3 regions of the Polaromonas sp. P4_F9 genome follow, and region 1 is predicted to be linked to each of the others. Evidence: predicted binding sites of a transcription regulator. Region 1 holds the regulator's gene; each other region holds the start of a gene.

Region 1 (10,280 bases):
CGAAAGCGGCGCATCAGAGTTCCTCGAAAGGGATGGCGGCCGCAGCGGCCATGGCCGCCAGGGGCTGGTAATCGGCGGGGTCGGGCACCGCAAAGCCCGTCAGCAGCAGGCCCTGCATGAGCGACGCCAGTCCCGGCGCGGTGGCCGTTGCCAGCAGGGCCGCGCGCAGCCGCGCGAGTTCGCCTGCGGTCAGGGCCGCGGTGGCGACCAGCGGGGGAATCGGCAGTGCCGGGGTGCTCGCCACCGTGCGCACCTGGGCGGCAAAGTCCGGCTCCCGTTGCCGCAGCAGATCGTGGTAGTAGCTGTCCAGGGGGCCGACGTCGATGCGGCCTTCGGCCAGCGCCTCGATCACGCCGCGGGCGTGAATCAGCTCGCCCACCGCCCGGCGGTACAGCCGCGGCCGGTCGGCCGTGCGGTAGCGTTCCAGGTAGTGGCGCGGGGCCACGCCGCCCGACATCGAATCGGCCAGCGTGTAGCCCAGCACGCCGCCGAAGGTGTCTTCGAGCGTCCGGTAAGGCGCGTCGGTGCGCACCACGATGTCGGTGAAATACACCGGCCGGCCGCCGTAGCGGGTCGGTGACGGCAGCGGTGCCGCGACCAGCGTGGGCCGGACTGCGCGTTGCGCGAAGGGCAGGCCGCACATCATGGCCAGGCCCAGGTCATCGCGCGCCCACAGCGTCGACAGGGGCGCCGGTGCGTCGTAGTCGATCACGTCCCACGGCAGGCCGGCGCGGGCCAGCACCCAGTCCAACAGCTGTTTCCAGTCGGCCTTGACCGATGGGGTCGCCGAGTACATGCGGGCGTTGGCCACCGGCAGGGAGGCGACGGGTGATGTGCTGATGGCGCTCATGGCGGTGTGGCGATGGCCTGCGGTCAGCGAAAGCGCAGCTGTTGCCCGAGGTTCATGCGCTTGGCCTTTTCCAGCATGAACGCACCGAGGGCGATGTCCGACAGCGACAGGCCGCGGTGCCAGAAGAGATTGGTCTCCTCATCGCTCTGGCGGCCGGGTTTGAGGCCCGCGACGATTTGCCCCAGTTCGGCATGCAGCGTTTTTTCCGACAGCTTGCCGCTGTCCACATGGGCGCGCAGGGCGCCAAAAGGCCCGGCCTTGGCCTGGCCCCAGTCGTCCATCACCATCTTGTCCATGATGTCGGTGAGCGACAGTTCCACCGCGCTCATGGTGCCGTAGGGAATCACGCAGGCGCCCTTCTTGATCCATTCGGTCTTGAGCATTGGTTCGGGTTTTTCCAGCCGCGAAGCCTCCACCACGATGTCGGCCCCGCGTACGCAGGACTCCCAGTCTTCCGTTACCGTGATTTTCTTGCCCAGGTCTTTTTCAAGCCGCGCGGCGAAGGCGTTGCGGCTGTCGGGCCGGCGCGAATGAACGCGGATTTCGTCAAAGTGGTAGATCGAGTCGAGCAGGCGGACATTCCAGTAAGACGTGCCGCGTGCGCCGATATGGCCCAGCACTTTGGAGTCCTTGCGCGCCAGGTGTTTTGCACCCAGCGCGGTGATGGCACCGGTGCGCATGTCGGTGATGTCGGAGGCGTCGATGATGGCGATCGGCGAGCCGTTTTTCGGGTTGAACAGGTTGAGCACCGCCAGCTCCGACGGCAGGCCGATTTCATAATTTCGGTAAAAGTCGCCCACCACCTTCACGCCGGCCAGGCCCAACGGGCGGATGTAGCCGCGCAACACATTGAAGTGGCCCGGGTAATCCTTTTCCGGCACCAGGTGCATGCGCGGCTCGATGGTGGTTTGCTGCAGGCCTTGCGCATGCAGCGCCTGCTCCACGGCGCCGATGATTTCGGCATCGGTCAGGGCCAGTGCCTGCACGTCAGGGTGGTTCAGGTAGGTCAGGTAGATTTCGGCGGTAGCGTCAACGTTATGGTCGGACATGTTTCAGGCTCCCATCATGGGCAGGTTCAGGTGGTTGTCTCTGGCGCTTTGGCGGGCGATCTCATAGCCCGCATCCGCATGGCGCATGACGCCGGTGGCCGGGTCATTGAACAGCACGCGCTCGATGCGTTCGGCCGCTTCGGGGGTACCGTCACACACAATGACCACGCCTGCGTGCTGCGAGTAACCCATGCCCACGCCGCCGCCATGGTGCAGGCTGACCCAGGTGGCGCCGCTGGCCGTGTTGAGCAGGGCATTGAGCAGCGGCCAGTCGCTCACGGCATCGCTGCCGTCCTGCATGGCCTCGGTTTCGCGATTCGGCGAGGCGACGGAGCCGCTGTCGAGGTGGTCGCGGCCGATCACGATGGGCGCCTTCAGCTCGCCGCTTTTCACCATCTCGTTGAAGGCCAGGCCCGCCCGGTGGCGCTCGCCCAGGCCAATCCAGCAAATGCGCGCCGGCAGGCCCTGGAAGCTGATGCGCTCCTCGGCCATGTCAAGCCAGCGGTGCAGGGGCTTGTTGTCGGGAAACAGTTCTTTCATCTTCGCATCGGTCTTGCGGATGTCTTCCGGATCGCCCGACAGCGCCACCCATCGGAAAGGCCCGACGCCGCGGCAAAACAGCGGCCGGATGTAGGCGGGCACAAAGCCGGGGTAGTCAAAGGCATTGGCCACGCCGAAGTCCTTGGCAACCTGGCGCAGGTTGTTGCCGTAGTCCACGGTGGGAATGCCCATGGCGTGAAAAGCCAGCATGGCCTTGACGTGCACCGCGCAGGACTCGCCGGCGGCTTTTGTCAGCGCGGCATGCTGCGCCGGGTTCTTTTGCGCGGCCTGCCATCGGGCCACCGTCCAGCCCGCCGGCAGGTAGCCATTGATGATGTCGTGGGCCGAGGTCTGGTCGGTCACGATGTCGGGGCGGATGCCGCCGGCCTGCGCGCGCCTGACCAGTTCCGGCACGATCTCGGCCGCATTGCCGCACAGCGCAATGGAGATGGCCTCCTTGCGCGACGTGTGGTGCTGGATCATCTCCAGCGCTTCGTCGAGGTTGGCGGCCTGCTTGTCCACATAGCGCGTCCTCAGGCGAAAGTCGATGCGCGACTGCTGGCATTCGATGTTGAGGGAACAGGCGCCGGCAAAGGTGGCTGCCAGCGGCTGCGCGCCACCCATGCCACCCAGCCCTGCCGTCAGTACCCAGCGGCCCGCCAGGTCGCCATTGAAGTGCTGGCGGCCCGCTTCCACAAAGGTCTCATACGTGCCCTGCACGATGCCCTGCGTGCCGATGTAGATCCAGCTGCCGGCCGTCATCTGGCCGTACATCATGAGGCCGGCCCGGTCGAGTTCATTGAAGTGTTCCCAGGTGGCCCATTTGGGCACGAGGTTGGAATTGGCGATGAGGACGCGCGGCGCGCCCGCATGGGTGCGGAACACGCCGACCGGCTTGCCGGACTGCACCAGCAGCGTCTCGTCGGCCTTGAGCTTGCGCAGCGAGTCCAGGATGGCATCAAACGCCGGCCAGTTGCGCGCCGCCTTGCCAATGCCGCCGTACACCACCAGTTCGTCGGGGTTTTCCGCGACTTCCGGGTCCAGGTTGTTCTGGATCATGCGGTAAGCCGCTTCGATCTGCCAGTTGGCGCAGGTGAGGGAGCTTCCCCGGGGGGCGCGGACCGGGCGGGCCTGGCTACCCTGGAAGGGGGTGTTGGAAAGATCCGGCATGAGATCCGACATGAGACAGGCTCCATGTAACAAAAAGAAAAAACTTTGGCGCAGCTTCGGGCCCGGGCTTCAGGCTTTGGTTGGTTAAATCGTAGTTGTCTATACAACTTGTGTCAACTGGAGTAATCTACGGCCTGCGGCAGCCTCTTTTAGAGGGCGCCAATTGTTTTTTCTTACTCCGGCTAAAAATGGCAACCACTCCATTGCCCGCTTATGGGCAGGTCAAGGCATTCATCAAAACGCGCATCAGTGCCGGTACCTGGAGGCCCGGTGATCCGGTGCCCAGCGAGGCCGTGCTGATGGCGCAATTTGGCGTCAGCCGCATGACGGTCAACCGTGCGCTGCGCGAGCTCATGGGCGAGGGCCTGGTCACGCGCATCCAGGGCTCGGGAACCTTCGTGGCCGAGCTGCACCGCATTTCTTCAACGCTGACCATTCGTGATATTCATGAGGAAGTCATTGAGCGGGGCCACACCCATAGCTCGCGGGTGTTGCGGGCGGAGTCCGAAAAAGCCAGCGCCGACGTGGCGCGCACCCTGGGCCTGCGCACGGGCGGGCGTGTGTTTCACACCATATTGATTCATCTGGAAAACGGCGTGCCCATCCAGTACGAAGACCGCTATGTCAACCCGGCGGCGGCACCCAACTACCTGAAGACCGACTTCACGCAGACGACGCCCACCTACCACCTGCTGGAAGAAGCGCCGCTCACCGAAGCCAGCTATTCAATTGAAGCCTGCCTGCCGACAGCACTGGAGGCCAGGCACCTCGACATCAAGCCAGGCGAAGCCTGCCTGGCGATGATGCGCCGCACCGTGAGCGGCGCCCACATTGCCAGCGTGGCACGGCTGGTGTACCCCGGTTCGCGCTACAGCTTTGCCGGAAAGTTCCAGGCATGAGGAAGCAGTGAAATGAGCGGGAAATGAGCGGGGAAGTGACCTTGTCAATATCAATGATCAATGGAGTCAGTGAGATGAATGGAGTGAATCAGATGAATGAAGTCAGCGGGGCAAGCGAGGCGAATCAGGTGGGGCAGGGGGATCAGAACCCGGCCTGTACCTTGCGGCACGGCACGGTTCCCCTGCTGGTGAGCATGCCGCATATCGGCACGGCCATTCCACCGGAGCTGCAGGCGGCCTACATGCCCGAGGCGCTGAAAGTGGAAGACACCGACTGGCACCTGCAGACGCTTTACAGCTTCCTGCCGGAAATCGGCGCCAGTGTGTTGACGCCGCACTATTCACGCTATGTGATTGACCTCAACCGCCCACCGGATGACGCCCCGATGTACCCCGGTGCGTCCAATACCGAACTCTGCCCCACCCGGTTTTTCTCGGGTGCGCCGCTCTACCAGCCCGGTCGCGAGCCCACTCCCGATGAGCGCGCAAGGCGGCGCGAGGCCTACTGGCAGCCCTACCATGCGGCCCTGGCCGCCGAGTTGGCGCGTCTCAAGGCCCTGCACGGCTATGCCTTGCTGTGGGATGCCCACAGCATCCGTTCGCAGATTCCCTGGCTGTTTGATGGCACGTTGCCCGACCTCAACATCGGGACGGCCGACGGCGCCAGCGCCCATGAAGCCATCACCGCATCGGTCGCGCAGGCCTGCGCTGCGCTTTCCGGCATCACGACAGCCGTCAACGGCCGCTTCAAGGGCGGCTACATCACGCGCCACTATGGCCAGCCGTCCAGCAATGTGCACGCTGTGCAGCTGGAGATGTGCCAGAGCCTGTACATGCAAGAAGTGCCGCCCTTCGCCTACGACGAGGCGCTGGCTTCCCGCATCCAGCCTCTGTTGAAAAATATGCTCTCCAGCGCGCTTTCTGCCTGCCGAAGCTGCCATGAAAAGTGAAGCGGATTTTGCCGGCGTGAGCCTGGTTACAGGTCGGCAGGCAGGGAGGTAAGCAGGCCCGGCCCGGAGCAACCGGGCTGATACCGTGACGCCGGGGCGCGGCGGTCTGCGGCGCTGCGCCCTCATCCTTGTGGGGTGCTGCCCCCACTTTCGGGAAGGGGATTGACGATTGTTAACAGGCGCCGGTGCGGGGCGCGTTACCGTGGGGGGACCGCAACTTCTCGATGGAGTGCTTCCATGAAATCCTCCCTGATGCAATTGCTGGTTCACTTTGACGCCTCGCGGCGCGCGGCGCCGCGCCTGGAGTTCGCACGCCAGCTCGCGCGGCGGCACGGTGCCGCGGTGGCCGCGCTCTATGCGGTCACACCGAGTTTCGCGATGCCGCCGTTTGCGCCCACGCTCGGCCCCGGTACCGCCGTCAGCTTGCGCGAGGTTGACGACGAGCGGCTGGCCAGGGCGCGCACCACCTTCGATCGCGCGCTGGCCTCGACCGGCGTACCGGTCTCTTGGGGCGAGCTGACCGACTATCCCGTGGCCGGTGCCTTCGCGCAGCAGGCGTTTTATGCCGACCTGCTGGTACTGGGCCAGCACGACCCTTCGGATATCGAGTCCTCGGACGTGCCATCCGATTTCGCGGAAACCGTGATGGCGATCAGTGGCAGGCCGGCCCTGATCCTGCCCTACGCCGTGGTGCCGCCGACCGTCGGCGAGGCGGTGGTGATCGCCTGGAAGCCGACGCGGGAGGCGGCGCATGCTGTCACCGCGGCCATGCCCCTGCTGCAGAGTGCGCAGCGTGTTCATGTGGTCAGCTGGTCGGCTGACGAGCCCGTCGTCGGTGGCGTTGCGCTGGACCTGGCTGGCTATCTGAAGCGCCATGGCGTTGAGGCGACCTGGCATCGCCAGGGCGACGAACCCGACGGGCTGGGCGAGCTGCTGCTGTCATGCGCCTTCGACCTCACAGCCGACCTGCTGGTGATGGGCTGCTACGGCCATAGCCGCGCGCGCGAGTGGCTGGTGGGAGGCACCTCGCGGGCAGTTTTGCAGTCCATGACCCTGCCGGTGCTGATGGCGCACTGACCGCCGGCCCGGTCCGCCGTCGGGTCACAGGGCGCCGGGGCCGACCCTCTGCCAGCCCCCAGACCCGGGCAAGCCTGCTTGCCGCTCGGACAATTCCTAGGCGGCCTCGGTGCAGTGGACATCGCCGTTCCGGATTTTTCCGACGGGGGAATTCAGCCACCACCGATGGTGCATCGGCCCAGGCACGAGCACACTGACTCAATGGCTGATGTCCCCTCCTCCGTCAAGGTTTTCCTGGCCGACGATTCGGCCCTGATCCGCGGTCGTGTCGCTACGATGCTCGGCGTCAGCGACATGACCATTGTTGGTGAGGCCGAGACGCCGCAGGCGTCGATCGACGGCATTCTGGCCACGGCGCCCGATGTGGTGGTGCTGGACGCCCAGCTGGACGGTGGTTCGGGCCTGCAGGTATTGCGCGCCGTGCGTCAGGCCGCACCCCAAATCGCTTTCGTCGTCTTCAGCAACAACGCGGGCCCTGCCTACCGCAAGCGCTACCTGCGCGAGGGTGCTGTCCGCTTCCTCGACAAAAGCACCGAATCCGATCAACTTGCCCAGGCTGTTGCGGGAGCATCGCAGCACCCTGCGCATTGACGACCGTCTCACCAAGGGGAAAATCATGTCAACCGCCACACTCACACGCACCCAGGAGCGCACACAGGAGCGTACGCAGGAAGCACCCGCCAGCGACCTGCGGGTCATTCCGATTCGACAGGCCATGGGGGACGCGCAGGTCGCGCCTTTGGGGATACCCTGCTCCAGCTGCCACCTGTGCGATCTGTGCCTGCCCTGCGGCATGACAGACGGCGGCGTGGAGTGCCTGGACAGCCTGACGTTCGGGCGTCGCAAGGTCAAGGCTGGCCAGACGCTCTTTGACGAGGGCGACCACTTTCAGTTCATTTATGCCGTGCGCAGCGGCACCTTCAAGTCCAGCCTGATGCTGGCCGATGGCCGCGAGCAGATCAGTGGCTTTCACATGGCCGGAGAGCTGATTGGCCTGGACGGCGTGGCCTACGGCAAGCACGCCAGCAGCGCTGTCGCCCTGGAGGATACCGAGGTCTGCGTCATTCCCTATGCACAACTGACCCGGCTGGCAAGCGGTAACGCCAGCATGCAGAACATGGTCAGCCGGCTGATGAGCCGCGAGATCATCCGGGAGCACAGCCTGATGCTGCTGCTGGGCAGCATGAACGCCGAGGAACGGCTGGCGGCGTTTCTGCTGAACCTGTCGCAGCGCCTGAAGGCCCGCGGCTACTCGGCCAGCGAATTTCACCTGCGGATGACGCGCGCCGAAATCGGCAGCTACCTGGGCATGAAGCTGGAAACCGTCAGCCGCACTTTCTCGGCCTTCCAGCAGCAGGGTTTGCTTGAAGTCGACAAGCGCCACATCCGCATCGTCAACCTGGTCGGCCTGACGCGGGTCTTCGAGATGCACGTGCACTGAAGGCGGCACCGGTATGAAATACAAGGACTATTACGCCGCGTTGGATGTGCCGCGGGACGCCGATGCCGAACAGATCAAGAAGGCCTACCGTAAATTGGCGCGCCAGCACCACCCGGATGTCTCCAAGGCGCCCGGCACCGAAGCCCGGTTCAAGGAGGTGGCAGAGGCGTACGCGACGCTGAAGGACCCCGAGAAGCGCGCTGCGTACGACGAGCTCGGTCGCCGCCCGGCCGGTGAAGAGTTCGCGCCGCCGCCGCAATGGAGCCATGAATACGCCTCGGACGGACAGTCGTTCGAGGACATCGACCTGGCCGACCTGCTGGCTGCGCTGGGCCGCGGGCACCGTGGCTCGCGGCGCGGGCCGGTGCCCCTGCATGGGCGCGACTACGAGACGGTTGTGCGCATTGGCCTGGAAGAGGCGCACCGGGGCACCCGGCTCAACCTGGATCTGGCGCACGAGGCGGGCGGCTCGCGTACCCTGGAGGTCACCATTCCGCCGGGCGTGAGTGAAGGCCAGAAGCTGCGCTTGCGCGGCAAGGGTGGCAAGGGCAGCCATGGTGGCGCCGACGGCGATATCTATTTGCACATCACGCTGGCACCGCATCCGGTGTTCCGCGCCGACCACCACGACTTGTACTTCGACCTGGCGCTTGCGCCGTGGGAGGCGGCGCTGGGCGCCGATGTGGAAGTGCCCACGCTGGACGAGCCGGTGATGCTCACGGTGCCTCCGGGCACGCGCTCGGGGCGCAAGCTGCGCCTGCGCGGGCGGGGCCTGGCCAACGGCCGCAGCGGGCGCGGCCACCTGTATGCCGTCATCCATGTTGACGTACCCGCCACCCTGACCGCGCGGGAGCGTGAGTTGTTCCAGGAGTTGGCCCGTAGCTCGCACTTCAACCCACGACGTCGTGGACAAGGAGAAGCAACATGAAAACACAGTCGCTTGAATACACCTGGCTGGACGCCCGCGAAACCGTGACGATCTCCGACTTGTCCCGGGCCTGCGGTCTGAGTGCGGCCGAACTGGACGAATTGGTGGAGTACGGCGCACTGCGGCCGCTGGAGCAGCACCGGGTGGAGCGTCTCTTCAGCGCCGAATACGTCATGCCGCTGCGTAGCGTCGGCAGGCTGCGTATGGACTTCGACCTGGACCTGTTCACCGTGGCGCTGCTCTTCGGTTACCTCAATCGCATCGAGGCACTGGAGCGCCAGGTGCGGTCGCTGCAGGCCCAGTTGCCCGGGCACGAACGGTACGCCGGCGAGGGCGTAGACACATGAAATTGGCGCCGGGCTGGCTTGCCGGCCTGTCGCTACCCCGGGGCGGTTGCCTGTTCACCTTGACTTTCACGATTGGAGTTAACCATGTCACACCTTCATCAAACCGTACTGGGTATCACCCTGGCTTCAGCAGGCGTCGGCGTTTGGGCGCAGACCGCTGCAGAACATGCGCAGCATCACCCGAACGTTGCCGCGGCCGGCCAGCCTCCGGCCGGGCAGGCAGGTCCTGCCCCCGGGCCGGCCAGTGCCGATCGCATGGCCGCCATGGACCGCCAGATGAAAGCCATGCGCGAGATGCGCGAAAAGATGGCCAACGCCAAGACGCCGGAAGAGCGCAACGCGCTGATGGCCGAGCACATGAAGACCATGCAGGAGGGCATGGCGACGATGAACATGATGGGCGGCCCGGGCATGGGCCCCATGGGCGGCATGCAGGGCGGCAAACCCATGGCGGGAACCATGAACGAGCGCCAGCAGATGATGGAAAAGCGCATGGACATGATGCAGTCCATGATGCAGATGATGATGGATCGACTGCCCCCACCGGCTACCAAATGAAGGCGCCCTCATCATGAACCCGACAACCCTGCCGCCCCTTCGCACAGGCATTGCGCTGGCCATCACCGTCGGGGTGTTCTATGCCCTGTGCGCACTGGTCTGGGCGCTGGCACCCGGCCCGTTCCTGGGGCTCATGAACAACCTGTTCCACGGCATGGACTTCAGCCCGCTGGTGCAACAGCGGCCCTTCGCCTGGGCCGGGTTCCTGGCGGTGCTTTTCGTGCTCAGCGCGTGGCCCTGCTTGCCGGGGCATTCTTCGCCTGGGTGCTCAACCGCCTGACGCGTTGATCGCCTTGCATTTCCGGAGAAGCAAATGAACCACGAAATGAACCACGAAATTGGCCACGACCCGGGCCACGACCAGCATGACGCTGAACCCAGGGGCTTCTGGCGTTCGCGCTACGCCCTCGGCCTGTTCGTGCTGGGTGCCATCGCCGCGTATTTCCTGCTGAGAGAACACCGTGCCCATGT
Region 2 (10,280 bases), on a different contig from region 1:
TTCCTGCAAACGCGCATGAGCGCCTGGGAAGTGTTCTGGGTGTGCTTCTACGGCCTGGCCACCTATGGCAATGCCGGCTTCCTGCGCGAGCAGGTGTGCAAATACATGTGCCCGTATGCGCGCTTCCAGGGGGCCATGTTTGACCGCGACACCCTGATCGTGAGCTATGACGGCAGCCGTGGTGAACCGCGCGGGGCGCGTTCGCGCACGGCCGACCCGGCCGCGCTATCGCTGGGCGCCTGCGTGGACTGCACCCTGTGCGTGCAGGTCTGCCCGACCGGCATTGACATCCGCAAGGGCCTGCAGTACGAGTGCATCGGCTGTGCCGCCTGCATCGACGCCTGCGATGGCGTGATGGACAAGATGAACTATGCGCGCGGCCTGATTCGCTTCACGACCCAGAACGCGCTGGCCCAACACTGGAGCCGGCTGCAGATATGGCGGCAGGTCCTGCGTCCGCGGGTGCTGGTCTACGGCGCCATCCTGCTGGCCTTGTGCCTGGGCCTGCTGTGGAGCCTTGTCGTCCGCATGCCGCTCAAGGTCGACGTGGTGCGCGACCGTGCCGCGCTGTCGCGCATCGTGGCCGGCGGCAAGCTGGAGAACGTTTACCGGCTGCAGATCATGAACGCCACCGAGCAGCCGCAGCACTACCGCATCGCCGCCGGCGGGCTGGATGGGCTGACTTTGGCCTCCGACGCCGAGGTGGTGGTCGGCCCGGCAGAATCCCGTTGGGTTGCCGTCAGGCTGCAGATTCCCTACGGCTCCGCCAGCCCCGGCTCGCATCCCATCCAGTTCAGCATCGGCGACATCGCGGGTGATGCCCATGTGAGCGAGAAGTCCGTGTTCCTCGTGCCCCGTTAGGAGATAGTCCATGAACGACCTGCCGCAAGCCACTCCTCCTCCTCCTTCTCCCCCCTGGTGGAAGCACGGCCATGTCTGGCTGGTGATCACCGGCCCCGTCGCGGTGGTGGTTGCCGGCCTGACCACGGTGTGGATCGCGGTGCGCAGCCCTGATCCGGTCGTGGCGGAGGACTACTACCGGCGCGGCATGGAGATCAACCAGACGCTCGCCAGGGACAAGGCCTTGATGCCCGCCCTGCAGGGCCGCAATCATGCCGCCACGCCGCCGGCCGCGGCACCGCGATAGTTCGAAACTACAAGGAGACATGCCATGTGGAGTCAGAAACTCATGCGGGTCGCCTGGCCCGCTTTCCTGTCGGCCTGCATTCTGGAACTGGTGGTATTCGCGGTGGTGGATCCGTTCGAGTTGCGGTGGGCCGGGCAGGCGCTCGGTTGGCCACGGACCGGCGTCTACACAGCGGGCTTCTTCGTCTTCTGGGCCGTCGGAACGGCGTCGTGTGCCCTGACGACACTGCTGGGCATGCCGCCTGCCGAGGTCAACTGCTGCCCGCTGGCATCCGGCGAGCGCCCGGACGGCTGCCCTCAGCAATAGCCATGCGGCAGACGCCGCCGGATTGCCCTGCGGCGGCCGAGGGCCAGCTGACACGGGCCTGGCTCAGGCCTGTGCGTGGCTGTCGCTGTCGCTGTCAGGCAGCCGGACCACCAGCACGGGGACGGGTGCCAGGCGGACAATCTGTTCAGCGCCGCTGCCCATGAGCACGCGGCCGAGACCGCGTCTGCCGTGGGTGCCTGCAACGATCAGGTCCGCGTTCCAGCGCTTCGCCGCATCGGCCACGGTTTCCGCCAGCCTCTCGCCGGATTTGTCGAACAGCATGGAGTCGGCTTCCACGCCGGCAGACTGGGCCATGGCCATGCCCTGATCCAGAATCTTTTCACCGGTCTCCCGCATGACGGTGACGAGGTCGCCGGAGTAGCCGTAGGGGTCGTAGGCCGTGAGGTAGGTCAGCTCTTCCATCACGTGGACCAGCCGCACCCGGCCGCCGAAGTCCCTGGCGAACTGCAAGGCGGTGACCAGGGCCTTGTTGGAGGTTTCGCTGCCGTCGACGGGCACGAGAATGCGTTTGTACATGGTGGGGCTCCTTTGCGGGTGATGGCCTGATGCCTGCAGTGTGGAGCGCTTGCCGTCGGGCCGGGTTGATGTCGATCAAACAGGGAAATACTTTGTTGACCGGATCGCCGCCGGGAGGCTGCGGGGGAACTGTACATGCGTTCAGCATCCACTTCTCCTCCTGACGACAGCCCGGCGGCGGGAGGCTTGGCGGACATGAGTTGTAAGATCACCGTGTGTTCAACCAAACAACGCCGGGAAAAACAAGCTCAACCAGCCGTGAGCGGGTCGGTGACGCCACCGTGTCCCCGCCGTCGGTGGCCGCCGCGCCCGAGTTGGCCCGTGCCGGCGGCGAAGCTGTCCAGCGCCCCGCAGGTGCCAGTGCAATGGACGCCACCGCTGCCCGGCTGGCGGGTCTGCTCGACTCGGCCATGGACGCCATCATCACCGTGGACGAAGAACAGCGCATCGTGCTGTACAACCGCGCGGCGGAGAAAATCTTCGGCTGGCCGAGCGCACAGGCGATGGGAGCACGCCTGGAAAAACTGATGCCGGAGCGCTTCCGCGGCAGCCATGCCGGGCATGTCCGCCAATTCAATACCACGGGCATCACCTCGAGGCGCATGGGCGACGGCACCGTGCTTTACGGGCAGCGCGCCAGCGGTGAAGAGTTTCCGATGGAAGCCTCCATCTCCCAGCTGGATACCGTGGACGGCAAGCTGTTCACCGTGATCCTGCGCGATGTCAGCGAGCGCATGCGCACCCAGGAAGAACTGAGCGCCTTCGCCGCCGCGGCCCACACCATTCGCGAAGGCGAGAAGACCCGTATCGCACGGGAACTGCATGACGAACTGGCCCAGTCGCTGACGGCCCTCAAGATGGACGCGATCTGGGTGCGCGACCAGTTGCCGGAGGGAGCGCAGGCGGCCGCCGCCAAGCTCGGCGAGATGCTGGCCATGCTCGACACCACGGTCGCAGCCACCCGCCGCATCGCCTCGGACCTGCGCCCGCTGCTGCTGGATGACCTGGGCCTGGCGCCGGCCATCGAGTGGCTGGTTCAAAATTTCAGCCAGCGCTCCGGCGTGGCCTGCACGCTCTCGGTGGATGACGAGGTGGAACTGCACGAGCCCTACGCCACCGCTGTTTTCCGTATCGTGCAGGAGTCGCTGGCCAATGTGGCCAAGCATGCGGAAGCCTCGCGCGTCGAGGTGAAAATCGAGCGGACGCCGGAGGCGGTCACCCTGCATGTTGCCGACAACGGCCGGGGCTTCTCGCCGGCCGCGCCACGCAGCCCCAATTCCCTGGGCCTCCTGGGCCTGCGCGAGCGTGCGCAGTTGCTCAAAGGGGCTGTCACCATCGATAGCCAGCCGGGGCAGGGGACCCGTATCGATGTGCGGATTCCGGTTCAGGTTCAGGAAGCGGGGGCAGCGGATTGATCAGGATCGTCATTGTGGATGACCACGCCATCGTGCGGGAAGGTCTCAAGCGCATCATTTCCTCGGCCGACGACATGGAGGTGGCCGGCGAGGCCGCCAATGGCGCCGAGGCCATGCAGCGGGTGCGTGAACTGTCGTTCGATGTACTGATGCTGGACCTGTCCATGCCGGGACGCAGCGGCATGGAGCTGATCAAGCTGGTTCGCGCCGAGAAGCCCAAGCTGCGCATCCTGGTGCTGAGCATGCACCAGGAGCTGCAGTACGCCGTGCGCGCCATCAAGTCCGGTGCCAGTGGCTACCTGACCAAGGAGAGCGCGCCGGCGCAACTGGAGCAGGCCATCCGCAAGATCGCCGCTGGCGGTGCTTTCATCAGTGCCGAGGTGGCCGAGCAGCTGGCGCTGGGCGCGATGCCGGGCAGCGAGGTCGCCGCGCACGGGACCCTGTCGGACCGCGAATTCGAAGTGTTCCGCCTGCTGGTCGCCGGTGTATCGGTCACCGACATCGCGGGCCGGCTCAACCTGTCGGTCAAGACGGTCAGCACGCACAAGTCCAACCTGATGCAGAAGATGGGTCTGCACAATCAAAGCGAGCTGATCCGCTACGCCATGCGGCACGGCCTGACCGACCAGTTCGAACCCTAAGAACCTGTTTACGATCTAAACGCGGCCTCGTTTAGATCGTAAACAGGTTCTTAGCCCGCTCGGAAAATTCCTAGGCCCCCTGCGGCGCCGGCCGAGGTAAATTTAGGGGCACGCCGAGGCCCACTTTCGACCTGCGCCGATGGCCCTGCGACCGCACCGCGGTCACAGTAGAGGCATGCTTCAGCGCCATACTTCCGCCATCAAGGTCTTCCTCGCCGAGGACTCCGCCATGATCCGCCAGCGCGTTGCCGTCTTGCTGGGCGCACGCGCCATCACTGTGGTGGGCGAGGCTGGCACGCCTCAGGCGTCGATCGACGGGATTCTTTCCGCGTGGCCCGATGTGGTGGTGCTGGATGTGCAGCTCGATGGCGGTTCAGGCATGCAGGTTCTGCGGGCCGTTCGCCTGGCTGCCCCCGGCATTGCCTTCGTCGTGTTCAGCAACAACTCGGCCCCGGCCTACCGCAAGCGTTATCTCGACGAGGGCGCCTACCGCTTCCTCGACAAGAGCACCGAATTCGACCAGCTCGCGCAGACGGTGGCGTCTGCGTGTGAGGTCGTGTAATGAAACCAACGACCCAGCAGGAGAAATGCATGCCTGGCCTCAACCTTGACACCCCCGCATCCCCGATCCGCTTTGTGCCCCGGCCGCCCCCGACGCGGGCCGGGACCGTCGCGCCCCTGAAAATCCTGTGCGCCAGCTGCCATCTGCGGGACTTGTGCCTGCCCTGCGGAATGACGGGCACCGATATGGCCCGCCTGGACAGTTTGAGGTTCGGGCGACGCAAGGTCAGGCTCGGAGAAGCCCTTTACCGCGCGGGTGATCGTTTCCAGTTCATTTATGCGGTGCGCAGCGGCACGTTCAAGTCCAGCCTCACGCTGGCGGATGGCCGCGAGCAGGTCAGCGCCTTTCACATGGCGGGCGAACTGATGGGCCTGGACGGTGTGGCCCACGGCACGCACGCGAGCAGCGCCACGGCGCTGGAGGACACCGAGGTCTGCGCCATTCCCTATGCCCACCTCACGGAACTGGCGGCGGGCAATGCGGGCACGCAGAACCTGGTCAGCCGCCTGATGAGCCGCGAGATCGTGCGCGAGCACAGCCTGATGATGCTGCTGGGCAGCATGAATGCCGAGGAGCGTCTGGCGGCTTTCCTGCTGAACCTGTCGCAACGGCTGAGAGCCCGCGGCTACTCGGCCAACGAGTTCCACCTCCGGATGTCCCGGGCCGAAATCGGCAGCTACCTGGGCATGAAGCTGGAGACCGTGAGCCGGACCTTTTCGGCTTTCCAGCACAAACGCCTGCTGGAAGTGGACAAGCGCCATATCCGCATCACCGATCCGGACGGCCTGACGCGGTCATTCGAGATGCATGTGCATTGAGTGCTTCGCAGGCCATCGAAGCACGGGCGGTTGATGTGAATCAAAGCGCCGCCGGGGCAGGCCCGCTAAGCTGACACGCTTTGACCCACGACCCTGCTGCGGCCTGATGGGCGGGTGCCTGCCTGACCGTCCACTCATCCCTTTTGCGTCAATGCAGCCGTCGCCGGGCGGACCGGGCGTCTGAACATGGCCGGGATCTCCTGTACGTCCTGCCGTCCTGCTGTCCTGCACTTGTTCCGCATCAACCACAACCTGCCGAAATTTCATGCCTGCTGATCTCACCGAAGCTATCCCGCCCCGAAAAATCATCCGCTCCTGGCTCGCACCCATCGCCACCAAAAACACCGCGTACGCGTTGCTCCTGGTGGTGTCGGACCTTGCCCTGTTCGCGCTGGCCATCTCTGCGACCGTACTGTTGGCCCAGCCTGCGCTGCAGGTGCTGGCGGCCATCCTGACCGGCCTGGTCATCGGGCGTCTTTTCATCCTGGGCCACGATGCCTGCCACCAGAGCCTGACCCCGCACCGCCGGCTCAACCGGTGGCTGGGGCGGCTGGTATTCATGCCGTCCCTCACGCCATACAGCCTCTGGGACGTTGGCCATAACGTGGTCCATCACGGTTACACCAACCTCAAGGACTTCGACTTTGTCTGGCAGCCGTATTCGATCGAAGCCTATCGGCGCATGCCCGCCTGGCGCAAGGTGTGTGAGCGCCTGTATCGAAGCGGCTGGGCGCCATGGCTTTACTACGGCGTTGAAATCTGGTGGAAGCGAATGTACTTCCCGTCGCGGGCGTTGATGCCCACACGCCGCGGCATTTTCACGGCCGACTGTCTGCTGGTCACCGCGGTAGCAGCCGCCTGGATTGCCGCGCTCGCCTATGCGGCATCCGCGACCGGCCAATCGGTCGCGTGGCTGCTCGGCGTCGCGTTGGTGCTGCCGCTTTTTGTCTGGAACGCCTTGATGGGTTTTGTCGTCTATGTCCATCACACGCATGCCAGCGTTGCCTGGTACGAGCAAAAAAACGACTGGTCGGCGGCCAGCCCTTTTGTTTCGACCACGGTGCACCTGACATTCGGTGCAGGCATCGGCTGCGCGCTGCACCACATCATGGAGCACACGGCGCATCACGTCGACATGAGCCTGCCGCTGTATCGCCTCAAGAAAGCGCAGGCGCTGCTCGAGAAAAAACTGCCGGGCCGAATTGTGATTCAGCCGTTTTCATGGGCATGGTATTTCCAGACGGCCCGGCGCTGCAAGCTCTACGATTTTGAGCGGCAATGCTGGACGGACTTTGCCGGAAGGCGAACGAGTTAGGGCCTGGCGCCCACCGCGAAATGCGGCACCTGAACGAGTGCACCCCGCCGCGCAAAAAGCGCGGCGGGGTGCGTGGCTGTCGCACCGCCAATGGGCCTGGGCCCGGGTGCTCAGGGTGCTTGTTTATTGAACAGCAGGATAGGCATGCTCCAGGGCGCTGACCGATACAACGGTACCCGACGACGCTTCGGCCTTGACTTCAGCACGGGTCCTGGTGCTGGCCGTTGTGCCGCTGAAGGCCGGGTCCTGGTAAGTGTTGCCGATGTTCACGCTGTAGCCTTCGCGCTGTGCCTGCAGCAATTCGGCCTGCACGTCAGCACGTGTTTTGGTGCTGACGGCGCTCACCTGGTCCAGCCGGTCCAGCGGATAGGGGTCGCGACCTTCGGCGAAGCTGTTGGCCGAGGCAAGTGCAGCGATGGCAAGAATGGAGGCAGAGACAAGAGTCGATTTCATGATGAATTTCCTTGAGAATGTTTTTGAAATATCCGGTCGGACGGGCTTTCTGCCCGAGGGGCCTTCATCGCTGAGTCGCTGTTTGTGGCTCATCGATGCACTGAACCTTGTTCCGCATCGTCGATAGACAAGTGTGCTTTGGCAGAACATTCCGTTGTCAAAACTGGAACAATGGAAGCGCCATATGCTGGAACTTTTTGACGCGTTAAAAGTTCTGGGTCGCTGCCCCATCAAGCGCAGCTACATTGCAGCCACGTTGATTGCACATGGCGAAATCGGACGATGCCGGACTCTCATTGCAGAAAGGACGTGCCACGCTCTGGCATGTCATATGGGGACTGATGGCCGGTTTTCCATGCCGGCCGCGGCTGCAGGGCGATGGCCTTGCGCTTGCGCGGTCAAGGCTCACTCGTGCCGCGCGTCGATTTTCTTGATCACAGTCCGCGTGGACTTGATCATGAATTCCAGAAACACGCTGGTTCTTGCCGGAATGAATTTGCGGCTGGGCAGTGCCGCATACAGGGTGTTGGTGCCCGTGATCCAGGGCGACAGGATTCGTTTGAGCTCGCCACTGTGGAGGTGGTTGGCCACCATGTGACTCGACTGGCTGATGATGCCGGCGCCATCGACGCAGGCGCGTATCAGCGTGTCGGAGTGGTTGACCAGCATGGCGGGCTCGATCGGCACTTCCAGCTCGCGCCTGTTCTCGTCGGGATTGATGAGGCGCCAGGTGCGGTGCCGGTTGGCCGGGGCCTTGATCCGCAGGCAGCGGTGCCGGGCGAGGTCTTCGGGCTGCTGCGGAATGCCATTGCGGCGCAGGTAGTCGGGTGAGGCGCACAGAATGCCGTCCGACGAGGCAATGGGCCGCGCAATGATGTTGGCGTCGAAGGTATCGGTCGCGCCCAGCAGCGTCAGGTCGTAGTCTTCCACCGGCGGCACGAGCGGCGAGTCGACGTAAATATCGAGCACGACCTTGGGATAGCGCCGCCCGAACTCGGCCACCAGCGGCCCCAGCACATGCACACCGAAGATGGGCGGCGTCAGGATGCGGATCACGCCGGACATCTCCTGGGCATGCGCCTGCGCCGCCGCGTGGGCCTCGTCGATGTCGCTCAGGATGTGGCGCACGCGAGCCAGGTAGGCAACACCTGCATCCGTCAGTGCCATGCGGCGGGTGGTGCGATGCAGCAGCCGCACGCCCAGATGGTCTTCCAGGTCGCTGACCAGCCGGGTCACCACGGCCGACGACATGTCGAATTTGCGCGCTGCGGCGGCAAAGCTGCCGTCGTCCACCACCTGTTGAAACACCCGCATTGATTGAAGACGGTCCATGGAATACCCTTGCTTTTCATTTGATTATTGCTGTTTTAGCAGCAATAAATTGTTAATTTTGCTGTTTTTTGATTTGCATGAACGGAATAAAGTTCGTCCATCGATGAGCCGGAACCCCCTTGCAAGGCGACTCACCGAGGCTGGACAGACGGGATAGATGAGCCCGCCATGCCCGGAAATGTCACTTTAACTTTGAGAGGACTTTCATCATGAAATCGAAATTGATTGCCAGCGCCGTTGTGGCGATTGCTGCCCTGACTTCCGTAGCCGCTTCGGCCCAGACCTTCAATTCCTATCTGTGGGATCAGATGAAAGTGCCTTCGACCCGCACGCGTGCTGAAGTCCAGGCCGAAGTGCTGCAGGGGCAGCATGAAGGGGCCACGGCCAGTTCCAGCGCCAGCGGCGCAACGACCCAGCAAAATCCGGGCGCGTCCAACGGCGACACGTCTGGTACTGCGTCCCAGGGCGCTGCCGTCGTGAAGTCCGTTCAGCAATAAGCGATACCCGCTGATGCAGCGGCAGGCGCCCGCTCCAGGCTGGCGTCCCCGTTGCAACATGCAAAGGCTCCGGCGCCGTAACAGATTCCGGGGCCTTTGTACGTGGTGGGTGCGCAGAGACCGTCCAGGCCCTTGCAGAATTGCCCAGTCACTGCCGTGGACGGCGGGCAGCTACTACAAAACAATAGCGGTTTGCGCCTCTCTTGCTTTAGCCGTCGGGGAGTCGGGGATTGGTTATGAATAACTTGATACACGCTGCAGCGGCCCCCTGTGCGGAGCGCTGCGGCTGTCACTCGGGTGGTGCGCCGGACATCGGTCGGTCGGCGTCCGGGCCCCGGCGCGATGTCTTGCGCGCCTCATAGCGCTTCATCAGCGGCGTGACCGAAATGCCGTGCGCAATCACCGAAGCAATCACCACCGCCAGCGTGATGGAAAGCAGGCGCTGGGCCAGTGCCGTTTCAATGTCGTGGCTGATGGCGTAGAGCAGGTAATACAGCGAGCCGATGCCGCGAATGCCGAACCAGCCCATCAGGCGGCGCTGCGCGCCCTTCACGGGCGTGCCCAGCAGGCCAAGGTACACGGCCAACGGGCGAATCACCAGGAACAGCACCGGGATGAACCACAGCACTTCGCCGTGAAAGCGTACCGTGGCAACCAGCACCCCCACGGTCAGCACCATGGCCACCTCGACAAAGCTTTCCAGCTGGCTGTTGAAGCGCTGCACCTCGTTCATCATGTGGGCGGGAGCTTCGGCACCCGACGCATGCTGTTCTGCCGCGCTCAGCTCGGGCGCAGGTGGGGCGACCGGGGCTTGCGGCAGCTCGTCAATGCGCCGGAGCGCCAGCCCGGCGGCGAACACGGCAAGGAAGCCGTAGGTCTGGCTGACCAGGGCCAGGCCGTAGGTCAGGGCGATCAGCCCCAGGGCAATGAATTCGTCGGAGCCCAGCGCCTCGCGATGGCGCATGCGCAGGTAGAGGATGACGCGGCCGATCAGCGAGCCCATCAGGTAGCCCAGCCCGAGGCCGCCGGCCACCGCCCACAGCACATCAACCGCCCACCAGCGCCAGCCGCCGTCGCCCAGTTCGTGCAGGCCCAGCAGGCCCAGCCCCAGCATGACGAAGGGGAAGGCCGAGCCGTCGTTGAGGCCGCCTTCGCCGGTGAGGCCAAAGCGCAGGCGATCCCGGTCCCCCGCATTGGCCACCTGTACGTCAGACGCCAGCACCGGGTCGGTGGGGGCCAGAATCGCGCCAAGCAGCA
Region 3 (10,280 bases), on a different contig from region 1:
TGCCCGCCAACAATCTGCTGCTGGTGTGGGCCAGGGCCTGAAACCGGGGCCAGATGCTGCGCCCACAACAAGCCCCGCCGCAAACCAGGCCGCAAACCACGCTGCTCAGCCGCCCGTCAACGCCATATAGGCCGCCCGCGTATCGGGCCCCACTGCCGCCAGCACCTGCGCATACGTTGTTTGGTGCCGCGCCATCAAGCGCGCAGAAGCCACCGCTTTCGAGTTGCAAAACCAGTGGCAGGTGTGCTGCATCAAAAACAGCTCGGCAGACAGTGTGAAGGCCTTGTCCCGGGGCGTGCGGTTCAACGCATTGCTCGCCGCCTGCATGAGGCCGTGGGCGTGGATGGCGAGGGCCTTGCGCAGGTCGAACGTGGCTTGGGGGAACAACCTGGCGGCGTAGGGAATGGCCAGGGGGAGCGTGCTGACGCGGGTATCTGCGGCATCCAGCCTGGCAAACTCGGCGCAGAACTTGTTGAATTGCTCGCACAACTGGGTTTCGGTCGAGTCGAGGTAGCGCCAGATCTGATCGCGGCGCTCCAGATCTTTCTCGCCGAGTGCGCGCAGGTAGCCTTCGGCCAGGGTCTCCATCAGCTTTTCAATCTGGTAGTTGCCCAGATGGCTGGCCAGCAAAACAATGCGTTTGCGTTGCTCACTTTTCTTGAGCAAGAAATAAGCCACCGCCAACAGCAGCACCAGGGGAAGAAGTTCCATCGCGACGTTCAGTTTTCTTGTGTGAAGGGTAAAGGGCAAGGCAAGGGCGGCAGGATCAGACCTGTTCAGCTTCAGGGCGAACGGGCCGCATTACCCGGTCGGCCTAGCTTAAACCACTGGGCGGACCTGTTTTGATGCACGGGAACGTTTTGTGTCAAGGCAGGGCCGGCGTCTTGCGACCGCTGGCGGCGGGAGCGGCGGGAATGCAGCGCAGCTGGGTGAGCCCTCACAACCAGCGCCTGACGCGGGCCCGATAGTCGGTGTAGTGGCGGCCAAACAGGGCGGCCAGCGCTTTTTCTTCGGGTTTGATCTGGAAGCGGGTGATGTAGCGCACAAACACCGGCAACCCCAGCACGGCCCAGGCGCATGACAAATGGGCGGCCCAGGCCAGAAGCATGAATACCAGGCCCACATACATCGGGTTTCGGGTGAACCGGTAAACACCCGAGCTGACCAGCCGGGAGGATTTGTCGGGCCGCAGGGGGTTGACGGTGGTTTTGGCACGCCGGAAGGCGAGGATGCCGGACATCTCAAAGCCGGCGCCGATCAGCACCAGCGCCACCACCACGGCCATGCGTACAGCCGCGGGGGTGTCGATGCCCGGTGCAATCAGCGACACACCCCACATCGCGCTGCCCACCAAAACGGCTACCAGGGGTGGCGGAATCCTGAGTTCAAGGTTGGGCATGTGAAGACCGATGGACAAAATGACAGATTGACCGGGCACCGGAGCACCCCAGACCGCCATCTTCGCCCATTGGCCCCCAAAAGAGGCTTCAAGGGACTTTAAAAAAAGAGAAAGGGCACAAAGCCCAACCAGCGGTGAATCGCTGCGGGGGCAACAGCCCGCCCCGTGCCATCCTTCCCTACTCCCTACTCCCTACTCCCTACTCTCCACTTCCTGCCCAGTGACAGCAAAAGTGATTTTTTTGCCGCCAATCAGCGCGCCATCTCCTGCGCAATTCGCCGCTCGACTTCGCCCAGGCCCAAGCTGGTGAGGTCCAGGTCTTGCAGGTAGGTCAGCAGGCGCGTGGTGGCCGAACCGAGTTCGCTTTCGAGCTCGCCCAGGAAGGGGCTGGACGCAAAGATGGCGAGTGAGCGGAAGCTGTCCTGCTGGGCATACGGCTCCAGGTAGTCGGCCAGTTCACGCGCAAAGCGCAGGTTTTCCTTGTGTTTGGCATCCATTCGCGGCTGATAAGCCGTGCCACCCATGCCCTGGTCAGTATTTTCGCGCCCCATCCTGTCGTCGGCCAGCTCGCTGACCTTGCTGCGGCCTTGCGGATGCTCAAAGCTCTTGAGGACCACCATGGGGCTGCCGCGGTCGTGCGACAGCAGGCGGGCGTGGGCGGCGTTGGCAATCAGTATCCATTCTGGCTTCATGATCGAATCCGTCAAGGTTAGGGTTACCGCCCCAAGGTCAGCGCGCCACCAGCACGGGCAACGCCGACTCGGCCACCACCCGGTTGGCCACGCTGCCCAGCATCAGGCGGCCGAAGCCGGAGCGCCCGTGCGAGCCGACCACGACGAGGTCGGCGCCCTCGTTTTCGGCGGTCAGCAAAATGCCGCGCGCGGATCCGACCTCCTCCACCATGCGAAGCTCCACCGCCAGCTGGTCATCACCCCGCCCGGCGATCTCCATCACCCTGGCGTGGGCTTCTGCGGCCCGGGCCTGCGCGGCCGCCATGTAGGCATTGAAGCCGTACGGGTTGGTCTCGCCCAGGCTCAGGTAAGGATAGGGGTCGATGACAAACACCGCCGTGAGCTTGGCGCCGTGTGTGCGCGCAAGACCGACAGCCAGTTCGGCTGCATGCTCCGAGGCGGCGGAGCCGTCAGTAGCCAGAAGAATGTGTTTGAACATGGCGGGCCTCGCTTTTGAAAATGGCGGGCAGGCAAGGCCCGGCCAGCAGTTGGTTTGATGACACCGATTTGATGATGCAACCGGGGGATGGACGGGCCTTTGATCCGCGTCAAACTCGCTGCAATTAGTAGGTGGTAAGTGGCAATTGGGCAATTGGGCAATTGGGCATTTGGCGGGCCGTGGTCGGCGGGACTTGCGCCCTAGCCAGCCGGCCACGCCCGTCGAAAAGCGGGGGACGCGCTTGAAATGGGTCGCCACGGCCCCAAGGTGCACGAATATGACTGAATCCCTGCACATCGTCTGCCCGCACTGCCACACCACCAACCGCGTCCGCGCAGACCAGCTCGGCAGTGCGCCGAATTGCGGCAGCTGCAAACAGGCGCTTTTCACCGCGCATTCCACCGCGCTGGACGAAGCGGCTTTTGACAAACACATCAGTCGCAACCAGATTCCGGTGCTGGTGGATTTTTGGGCGCCGTGGTGCGGGCCCTGCCGCCAGATGGCGCTTGGCTACGAGCAGGCTGCCGCGCAACTGGAGCCCAGGGTGCGCGTGGCCAAGGTAGACACCGAGGCCGTGCCCAACCTGGGCGCACGCTTCAACATCCGCAGCATTCCCACGCTGGCGCTGTTCCAGAACGGCCGCGAGGTAGCGCGCCAAGCGGGCGCCATGGGCGCGGCGGACATCGTGCGCTGGGTGCAGTCCAAGCTGCGCTGACGGCGGCCAGCACGGCCGGATCGGCCTGACCGGGGTTTTCTCAAGGGGAGATCAGGGGGAGATGCCCACTGACTCATCCGTAGCCAGGTAGCGCTTCAACAGGTCAAAAAAGCTGTCATAAAACGCATCGGAGGTGATGGTCTGGCTGCCCACCTTGACCATCGCATCATTGCTCGAACTGAAGGGCAGCGAGAGCGAGCCGATCGCACCCACGCCCACGCTGGCGGAGTTGTTGCTTTTTTTCAGGGCGTAGCTGTCCTGCAGTGCGGTGACAAAACCCAGGCTGATTTTTCCGCTGGGGCTCTCGGGCGCGCACACCACCCGGATCATCATCTGCAGGTGGGCCTCGGGCTCGGGCTGGAAGCTCTTCTGGCCCTCCACCAGGTCGGCCCTGACGGTGTTGATGATGTAACCCTGGCTCAGCAGCGCCCGTCGCGCGGCCTCGCAGGTTTGCGCGGGGGTGGCGTCAAACAGCCGGGAGTACGTCGCGGTGGAACCAAACTTTTCCTGCAGCGGGAAGGCCTTCACATTGCTTGCGCACCCTGCCAGCAAGGCTGACAGGCCGCAAAGGCCCAGCAGCAATGGCACCCATGGAGACACCAATGGAGATTGACGGTAAGTCAGGCAAAACAGCTTCACAGGTAAAACACTCCCCAGCATCAACATTTCTACAGGTTCATCAGGCATCACCCCCCATGCTGACACACCCAGAGACGTTCAGGCGATTTTAAAAACTTCGCCGACGCCCTCACAACACCCTAAACCATGGACCCGGCGCAAACGCACGGTTTGCACCCAGACTGTCGTAGGACGTTTCCACCGGCTTCGGGCCACACGGCAGGTACGCTATTATTTTGATAGCTACCTGTCGCCGTGGTTCGCCGCAGTTACTTGGCAAGAGCCTCTTTTATTTCAGGAAATCGCTAAAGTAGGCCTGATGAAGCCCTGCTACATCCATTACAAACGCAAACACCGCGCCCGGGGCCTGGCTGCCGGCGCGCTGGCCGCCTTGCTCACACTGGCCGCCTGCACCGAGGCGCCCAGCTGGCAAAAGCTGCTGGCGGCAAAGATCACTCAGCAGTATCCGGCGTACACCGTGCAGCCGACACCCGACGGCAACTTGAAGGTGGAGCGGCCGGGGCTTGCGACCGTGCCGGTGGATGTGGACGCCATTGCCCGCTTTTGCCAGCGCGGGCCGCAGGACTGCAACTACGCAACCGACCAGATGCTGCTGGCGCTGCGCTAGACATCATGGTGCGCTCGAAGTTCCAGAACTTATGGGGCGCCGACAGTGGCGGCATTTGCGGGTGTCGAACTCACGCTCTCGGCCAGTTGCTGCCGGTGGCGACCGGCGACTGTCGGGCGACCACCCAGTGCAGTCACGGCCGACCTGGCCTGCGCGTCCAAAATTACAAATGCGCTTCGGGTCCGCGGCCAACCAGCGATGGCGTCAGAGATTGGCTGCTCGGGGACATCCGTCTCGCGGCGCGTCGCGTCGAGGCGAACGCGCTCGTGCCCAGCCACCGCCATAGGTTTTCCGCGTCGCGCTTCGCCCCATCAACACGGATCTCGCGCGACTGAAGGGCCTGCTGAGGCGTGCGGTCACCCGCCCACACTTCGGTCAACGCGCGCACGGAAGCATCCACCACGAGCGTCAGCTCGCGCCCTGGGTCGTCGCGACACAGGTCGGCCACGCCGTCCTCCACTACGAGCCACCAGGCGCGCTCGCGAGGCCGTGCGTCGCGGAACTGGAAGTGGATGACCACGGGCCTGGACGGGAACTCCTGGATGCACGCGAATCGGCGCATATCCCACATGAGCAAGCCCGCATCCAGTTCATCGTCGCGCAGGCGGCTGCCAATCCACTGCGCACCCCAATGGCCAAGCACCATGACAATGGGTCGGAGTGCCTCGCCGGCCTCTGTGAGGCTGTATTCCCAAACCTTGCCGACGGCGTCGCGGCGCACGACACCGAATTCCTCGAGACGTTGAAGCCGCTGCGCCAGCAGGCTGGTGGACATTCGCGGTACGCCGCGATGCAGCTCGTTGAAGCGCTTGCTGCCGCACAGCAACTCGCGCACAACCAGCGGCGTCCAGTGCTCGCACAACACCTCGGCACCCCTTGCAACGGTGCAGAACTGACCGTAGGTTTTTTCCATCGCATCGTCTCCAGAGCGTAAACGCTTCAGATTCTGGACTAGTCTGGGCGCCCAGTCACGCGCAAGCTGTCCATGTAGGGCACGTCTGCCCGAGAAAGAACGCCATGACGAAGATTGCCATCATTCAGCGCCCGCCGGTCTTGCTCGACTGTGGCGCCACCATCACAAGAGCCGTGCAATGGGTCGCCGAAGCCGCAGCGGCGGGGGCATCGCTGATCGTCTTTCCCGAGTCATTCATTCCGGGTTACCCGTCCTGGATATGGCGACTCGCGGCAGGAAGGGATGGCGCCGTCATGGGCCAATTGCATGCCCGCTTGCTCGCCAACGCGGTTGACGTCGGCGGCGGCGACCTGGCCGAGCTGTGCGAGGCCGCCCGCGCCCATAACGTGACGATCGTGTGCGGCATCAATGAGCGGGATCGGGAGCGTGGCGGCGGGACGCTGTACAACACCGTCGTTACCATTGGTACCGACGGCAGGGTGCAGAACCGGCACCGCAAGTTGATGCCAACCAACCCGGAACGCATGGTTCATGGCTTGGGCGACGCGTCCGGGTTGCGCGTGGTCGACACGCCTGCCGGCCGGATCGGCTGCCTCATCTGCTGGGAGAACTACATGCCGCTGGCGCGCTACGCGCTCTACGCCCAGGGCGTGGAGATCTACGTCGCGCCCACCTACGACAGTGGGGACGCCTGGATCGGCACGATGCGCCATATCGCGCTCGAAGGTCGGTGCTGGGTGGTCGGTAGCGGCACGGCGCTGCGTGCCAGTGACATTCCGCAGGACTTCCCGGCCCGCGCAGAGTTGTTCCCCGATCCCGAGGAATGGATCAACGACGGCGATTCGGTGGTGGTCGATCCCATGGGGAAGGTCGTCGCGGGCCCATTGCGCCGAGAGGCCGGCATCTTGTATGCAGAGATCGATACCGCGCGCGTCGCGCCGTCACGCCGAACGCTCGACGTCACCGGGCACTACGCGCGACCGGACATCTTCGAGCTACAGGTGCGTCGCGCGCCGGTGACACCCGTGCGCTACGTTGACGGGTAAGCGCCGCGCGCCCGGATTGATTGCAGGACCAGCCGACCCGTTCCGTCGCTCGAACACTTGCCAGGATGGCGGCCGGCAACCGGCAGCAAGACCCCAAATTTCATCACTCTTCCTGGAGATGACTCATGGCTATCAAACTTACACGAATGGACGGCGGGACAGTGGACCTTTCGCCGGAGGTCCTGCAGTCGTTCAAGGCCGCATTCAAAGGCCAGGTGCTGACTGCGGATGACCCGGAATACGAGGAGTCGCGCAAGATCTGGAACGCGATGATCGATCGTCGCCCTGGCTTGGTGGCTCGCTGCACCGGGACGGTCGATGTCGTGCAGGCCGTTCGGTTCGCGCGTCAGCACGGGCTTCTCAGTTCCGTGCGCGGCGGCGGCCACAATATCGCAGGCCTTGCGGTCTGCGAGGGCGGCCTCATGATCGACATGTCACCGCTGAGAGGCGTTTGGGTCGATCCAGTGCGCCGCACGGCTCGCGCGCAAGCCGGCTGCACACTGGCCGACGTCGACCGCGAGACACAGCTGCACGGGCTCGCAGCCGTGCTCGGTTTTGTTTCTGCCACCGGGATTGCAGGCCTCACCGTCGGCGGCGGATTTGGCTACCTCACGCGTCCCCACGGCTGGACCTGCGACAACGTGGTCTCGATGGAAGTGGTGACCGCCGGCGGCGACGTCTTGCGTGTGTCTGCGGACGAGAACGAGGACCTGTTCTGGGCGCTGCGTGGCGGCAGCGGCAACTTCGGAATCGTCACATCCTTTGAGTACCGACTCTTTCCCGTCGGCCCCGAAATCCTGGGAGGCGCGATCGCGTGGCACGGCGACGACGCAAGCGAAGTTCTCGACGCCTACCGTGAGTTCAGCGCAGGGGCGCCGCGCGAATTGACCAGCGTGGCTGTTCTGCGGATTGCGCCGCCGGCACCTTGGCTCCCGAAGGATGTGCACGGCAAGCCGATCGTCGCCATCTTCGTCTGCCACTCCGGCAAGGTCGAAGACGGAGAAGCATTGATTGCGCCGCTGCGCGGGCTTGGTCGGCCAGTGGCCGACATCATGACGCGTCGGCCCTATACGCAGATGCAGAGTCTGCTTGATGCCACGCAGCCCAAAGGACGGCGCTATAACTGGAAGTCACACTACCTGCCAGGCATCGATCGTCAGACCATTGACGTCGCCGTGGAGCATGCGGGCCGAATTCGATCGCCCCATTCGGCCATCCTCCTGTTCCAGATACAAGGTGCGTTGGGCGAGCTGCCTGCCGGGTACTCGCCGGCAGGCAATCGAGACGCAGCCTATGTTCTGAACATCGCTGGCTCCTGGGAGAAGCCGGGCGATGACGACATCAATGTCAAGTGGGCGCGGGACTGCTTCGAAGCGACGCGCTCCTGCTCGACAGGCGGGTCATACATCAACTTCCTGACTGAGGACGAGGGCCAGGACCGCATCGAGGCCGCGTATGGCCGATCCAACCTGGACAGACTCGCGGCGCTCAAGCGCAAATACGACCCCGAAAACTTTTTTCGCCACACAAAGAGTGTCTCTGGTTGAACTGATAGCCAGTCAGCTCGACCCTCTCGGGCCAAGCTGCCTGGCTTGATGGCTTCATGCCTTCGACTTGAGACACATCAAGCGCTGCGCGTGCGCACACGCCTGATGCCTTCTCAAAGCTTCCTAGCCACGTCCACGGCGGTTGTGCATCATGCGCTCCACCTCCTGGCGCAGTGCGGTCAGTTCATCGCGCAGCTGGCGGCGTTCCTGCTGGGTCACCACACCGTCAGACTTGAAGGCGGCCTCATGGCGTGCAATGCGGCGCTCGCGGCTGTGCAGCCTATCGGCTTCACGCTGGGTGATGCGGCCGGTGCGCACGCCCTCGTCAATGCGCTCGCTGATATTGACCTGGCGATTGTCGATGCCGGGGGTACCGGGATTGCCGGGGTAGCCGGGCTGGCCCACCACGTCGCGGTTGGCAATCAGGCGTTCAACTTCAGCGGTCAGGGCGCTGAGGTCGGCCCGCAGTTGCTGGCGCTCCTGGGGTGAGACGTCGCCGTTGGCCCTGAACTGGTTTTCGCGCATCTGGATCTCGCGGTCACGGCGGTAAAGCGCCTGCGCCTCCGAAGGTGTGATGCGACCCGAGGCCAGGCCTTCCTGGATGCGCGCGCTGATCGCAGCCTGCGTCTGGTCAATGCCGGGCGTGTAGGTGCTTTGCGCCATCACCGGAGCGAGGCCCAGGCTGGCAAACAAGGCGGACGCCAGTAGCGAGAGGGTTAAAAGTTTCGATTTCATGGGATCTCCTGCTTTGGATTGGATAACCGACAACTCGAATGGCCATTTGCAGCCGCTGGCATTTCAAACCAGGGTCGGCAAGCGGCTGTGGGAGCTGCTTTCTGAATCGCTGCGTTCCGGGGTTCTGTTATCGGGATCTTTGATTCAGTGCGTTCATTGTTGGCCTGCATTTGTGAACGCCGTGTAAGGAAAACGGAGATTTACCCGGTATTTACGTCGCGACTTCAGTGGTATCCAAATGCACTTTTGACCCATAAAGTGACCGCAAAGGTCGGGGTGCGCCGGCCCCGGAGGTGATGCGCCAATGGAGATGTACCGGGACAGGCGGCCGGCTCAGCCAGGCGGGTCGGCCTGGCGCGTTGCCTTGAGCTCGCGCAGCTCATCGTGCAGGCTTTTCACCTCGGCGCGCAGTGCGCCGATGGCGTGCATCAGGTCGCGTTCGATTTGCCGCTCTTCGGTTTCAACAAACATGGCCGCCACGGAGGCCGTCACCAGCGACAGCACAGCCAGGCCCAGCAGCACCACCAGCACGGCAAATGCGCGCGACAAATCGGTGCTGGGAACAATGTCGCCATAGCCGACGGTAGCGGCCGTGGTGAAGGCCAGCCACAGCCCGTCAGCCAGGGTGACGACGCGCGGCTCGACGATCCAGAAGCCCACGCCGCCCAGGCCCAGAATCAGCAGGCACAGCACCAGCGAGTACCTCACGCCGCGGCGGGTGACAAGATGTTTGCGATGTTGCCAGTTCATCATGGAGGCACTGTACCGCAGCACCGGCTGCCCCCGTGTTGCGCTGGATCAAGGGCGTAGTGTGGTGTTGCACCACGCTAGCGCGCCACCCCCAGCAGGTGCTCCAGCAACTGTGGCTGCTCGCGCAACTGCCGCGCGGTGCCGGCATGCACCACGGTGCCGCGGTCGAGCACGACAGCGCTGTCGGAGATCGCCAGGATGGCCTGCGGATGCTGCTCGACGATGATGGCCGACAAGCCCTCTTCGCGCGTGATGCGGCGAATCGCCCGCAGCAGCTCTTCCACAATGATGGGCGCCAGGCCTTCGAGCGGCTCGTCGAGCAGCAGCAGGCGCGGGTTGAGCACCAGCGCGCGGCCCACCGCCAGCATCTGCTGCTCGCCACCCGACAGCTGCGTGCCCAGGTTGGTCTTGCGTTCGGCCAGACGCGGAAACATCTCGTACACCCGCTCCGGCGTCCAGCGGCCCGGCCGCGCCACGGCGGTCAGGTTTTCGTGGACGGTCAGCGACTTGAAGATGTTGCGCTCCTGCGGCACCCAGCCGATGCCCACGGCCGCACGCTCGTGCGAGGCCAGCTTGTGCAAAGCCAGCCCGCCCAGTGTGATGCTGCCGCTGTGCTGGCGCGTGGCGCCGGCCAGCGTGTTGATCAGCGTGGTCTTGCCGGTGCCGTTGCGCCCCAGCAGCGCCAGTGTCTTGCCTTCGTCCAGCGCCAGCGAAATGTTGTTGAGCACAATCGCCTCGCCATAACCTGCACTCAATTGC

What was found. Region 1 encodes FNR, which switches genes on or off when oxygen is low (the NO sensors DNR and NnrR bind a similar motif). Its sites were predicted from a motif close to TTGATNNNNATCAA; they were not measured.
Region 2: AC1DUB_RS15835 (fatty acid desaturase) is a predicted target of FNR. The motif match lies at 5,457-5,470, and genes of this name have one in related genera.
Region 3: AC1DUB_RS24540 (universal stress protein) is a predicted target of FNR. The motif match lies at 2,669-2,682, and genes of this name have one in related genera.

The regions. Positions count from the first base shown of each region.
Region 1 covers NZ_JBFUJT010000002.1:288,520-298,799, reverse strand. Annotated here, with positions in the region: gene AC1DUB_RS03510 (Bug family tripartite tricarboxylate transporter substrate binding protein) at 1-14, opposite strand, end outside; gene AC1DUB_RS03505 (phosphate/phosphite/phosphonate ABC transporter substrate-binding protein) at 14-850, opposite strand; gene AC1DUB_RS03500 (ornithine cyclodeaminase family protein) at 874-1,899, opposite strand; gene hutU (urocanate hydratase) at 1,903-3,621, opposite strand; gene hutC (histidine utilization repressor) at 3,798-4,508, shown strand; gene hutG (N-formylglutamate deformylase) at 4,601-5,458, shown strand; gene AC1DUB_RS03480 (universal stress protein) at 5,696-6,535, shown strand; gene AC1DUB_RS03475 (response regulator) at 6,737-7,126, shown strand; gene fnr (fumarate/nitrate reduction transcriptional regulator Fnr) at 7,152-7,976, shown strand; gene AC1DUB_RS03465 (DnaJ C-terminal domain-containing protein) at 7,990-8,904, shown strand; gene AC1DUB_RS03460 (chaperone modulator CbpM) at 8,901-9,251, shown strand; gene AC1DUB_RS03455 (hypothetical protein) at 9,336-9,809, shown strand; gene AC1DUB_RS03450 (DUF5676 family membrane protein) at 9,823-10,089, shown strand; gene AC1DUB_RS03445 (DUF2933 domain-containing protein) at 10,135-10,280, shown strand, end outside.
Region 2 covers NZ_JBFUJT010000017.1:9,076-19,355, forward strand. Annotated here, with positions in the region: gene ccoG (cytochrome c oxidase accessory protein CcoG) at 1-861, shown strand, start outside; gene AC1DUB_RS15800 (FixH family protein) at 872-1,147, shown strand; gene AC1DUB_RS15805 (hypothetical protein) at 1,172-1,453, shown strand; gene AC1DUB_RS15810 (universal stress protein) at 1,517-1,990, opposite strand; gene AC1DUB_RS15815 (PAS domain-containing sensor histidine kinase) at 2,206-3,405, shown strand; gene AC1DUB_RS15820 (response regulator) at 3,402-4,046, shown strand; gene AC1DUB_RS15825 (response regulator) at 4,222-4,608, shown strand; gene AC1DUB_RS15830 (helix-turn-helix domain-containing protein) at 4,638-5,426, shown strand; gene AC1DUB_RS15835 (fatty acid desaturase) at 5,692-6,741, shown strand; gene AC1DUB_RS15840 (DUF4148 domain-containing protein) at 6,865-7,194, opposite strand; gene AC1DUB_RS15845 (LysR family transcriptional regulator) at 7,600-8,526, opposite strand; gene AC1DUB_RS15850 (DUF4148 domain-containing protein) at 8,736-9,023, shown strand; gene AC1DUB_RS15855 (cation:proton antiporter) at 9,313-10,280, opposite strand, start outside.
Region 3 covers NZ_JBFUJT010000039.1:27,128-37,407, forward strand. Annotated here, with positions in the region: gene AC1DUB_RS24520 (DUF938 domain-containing protein) at 1-41, shown strand, start outside; gene AC1DUB_RS24525 (hypothetical protein) at 106-711, opposite strand; gene AC1DUB_RS24530 (methyltransferase family protein) at 938-1,399, opposite strand; gene AC1DUB_RS24535 (host attachment protein) at 1,651-2,091, opposite strand; gene AC1DUB_RS24540 (universal stress protein) at 2,129-2,569, opposite strand; gene trxC (thioredoxin TrxC) at 2,847-3,284, shown strand; gene AC1DUB_RS24550 (DUF2242 domain-containing protein) at 3,336-3,971, opposite strand; gene AC1DUB_RS24555 (hypothetical protein) at 4,222-4,530, shown strand; gene AC1DUB_RS24560 (winged helix-turn-helix transcriptional regulator) at 4,694-5,443, opposite strand; gene AC1DUB_RS24565 (carbon-nitrogen hydrolase family protein) at 5,548-6,489, shown strand; gene AC1DUB_RS24570 (FAD-binding oxidoreductase) at 6,615-8,036, shown strand; gene AC1DUB_RS24575 (hypothetical protein) at 8,160-8,771, opposite strand; gene AC1DUB_RS24580 (potassium channel family protein) at 9,105-9,524, opposite strand; gene AC1DUB_RS24585 (ABC transporter ATP-binding protein) at 9,599-10,280, opposite strand, start outside.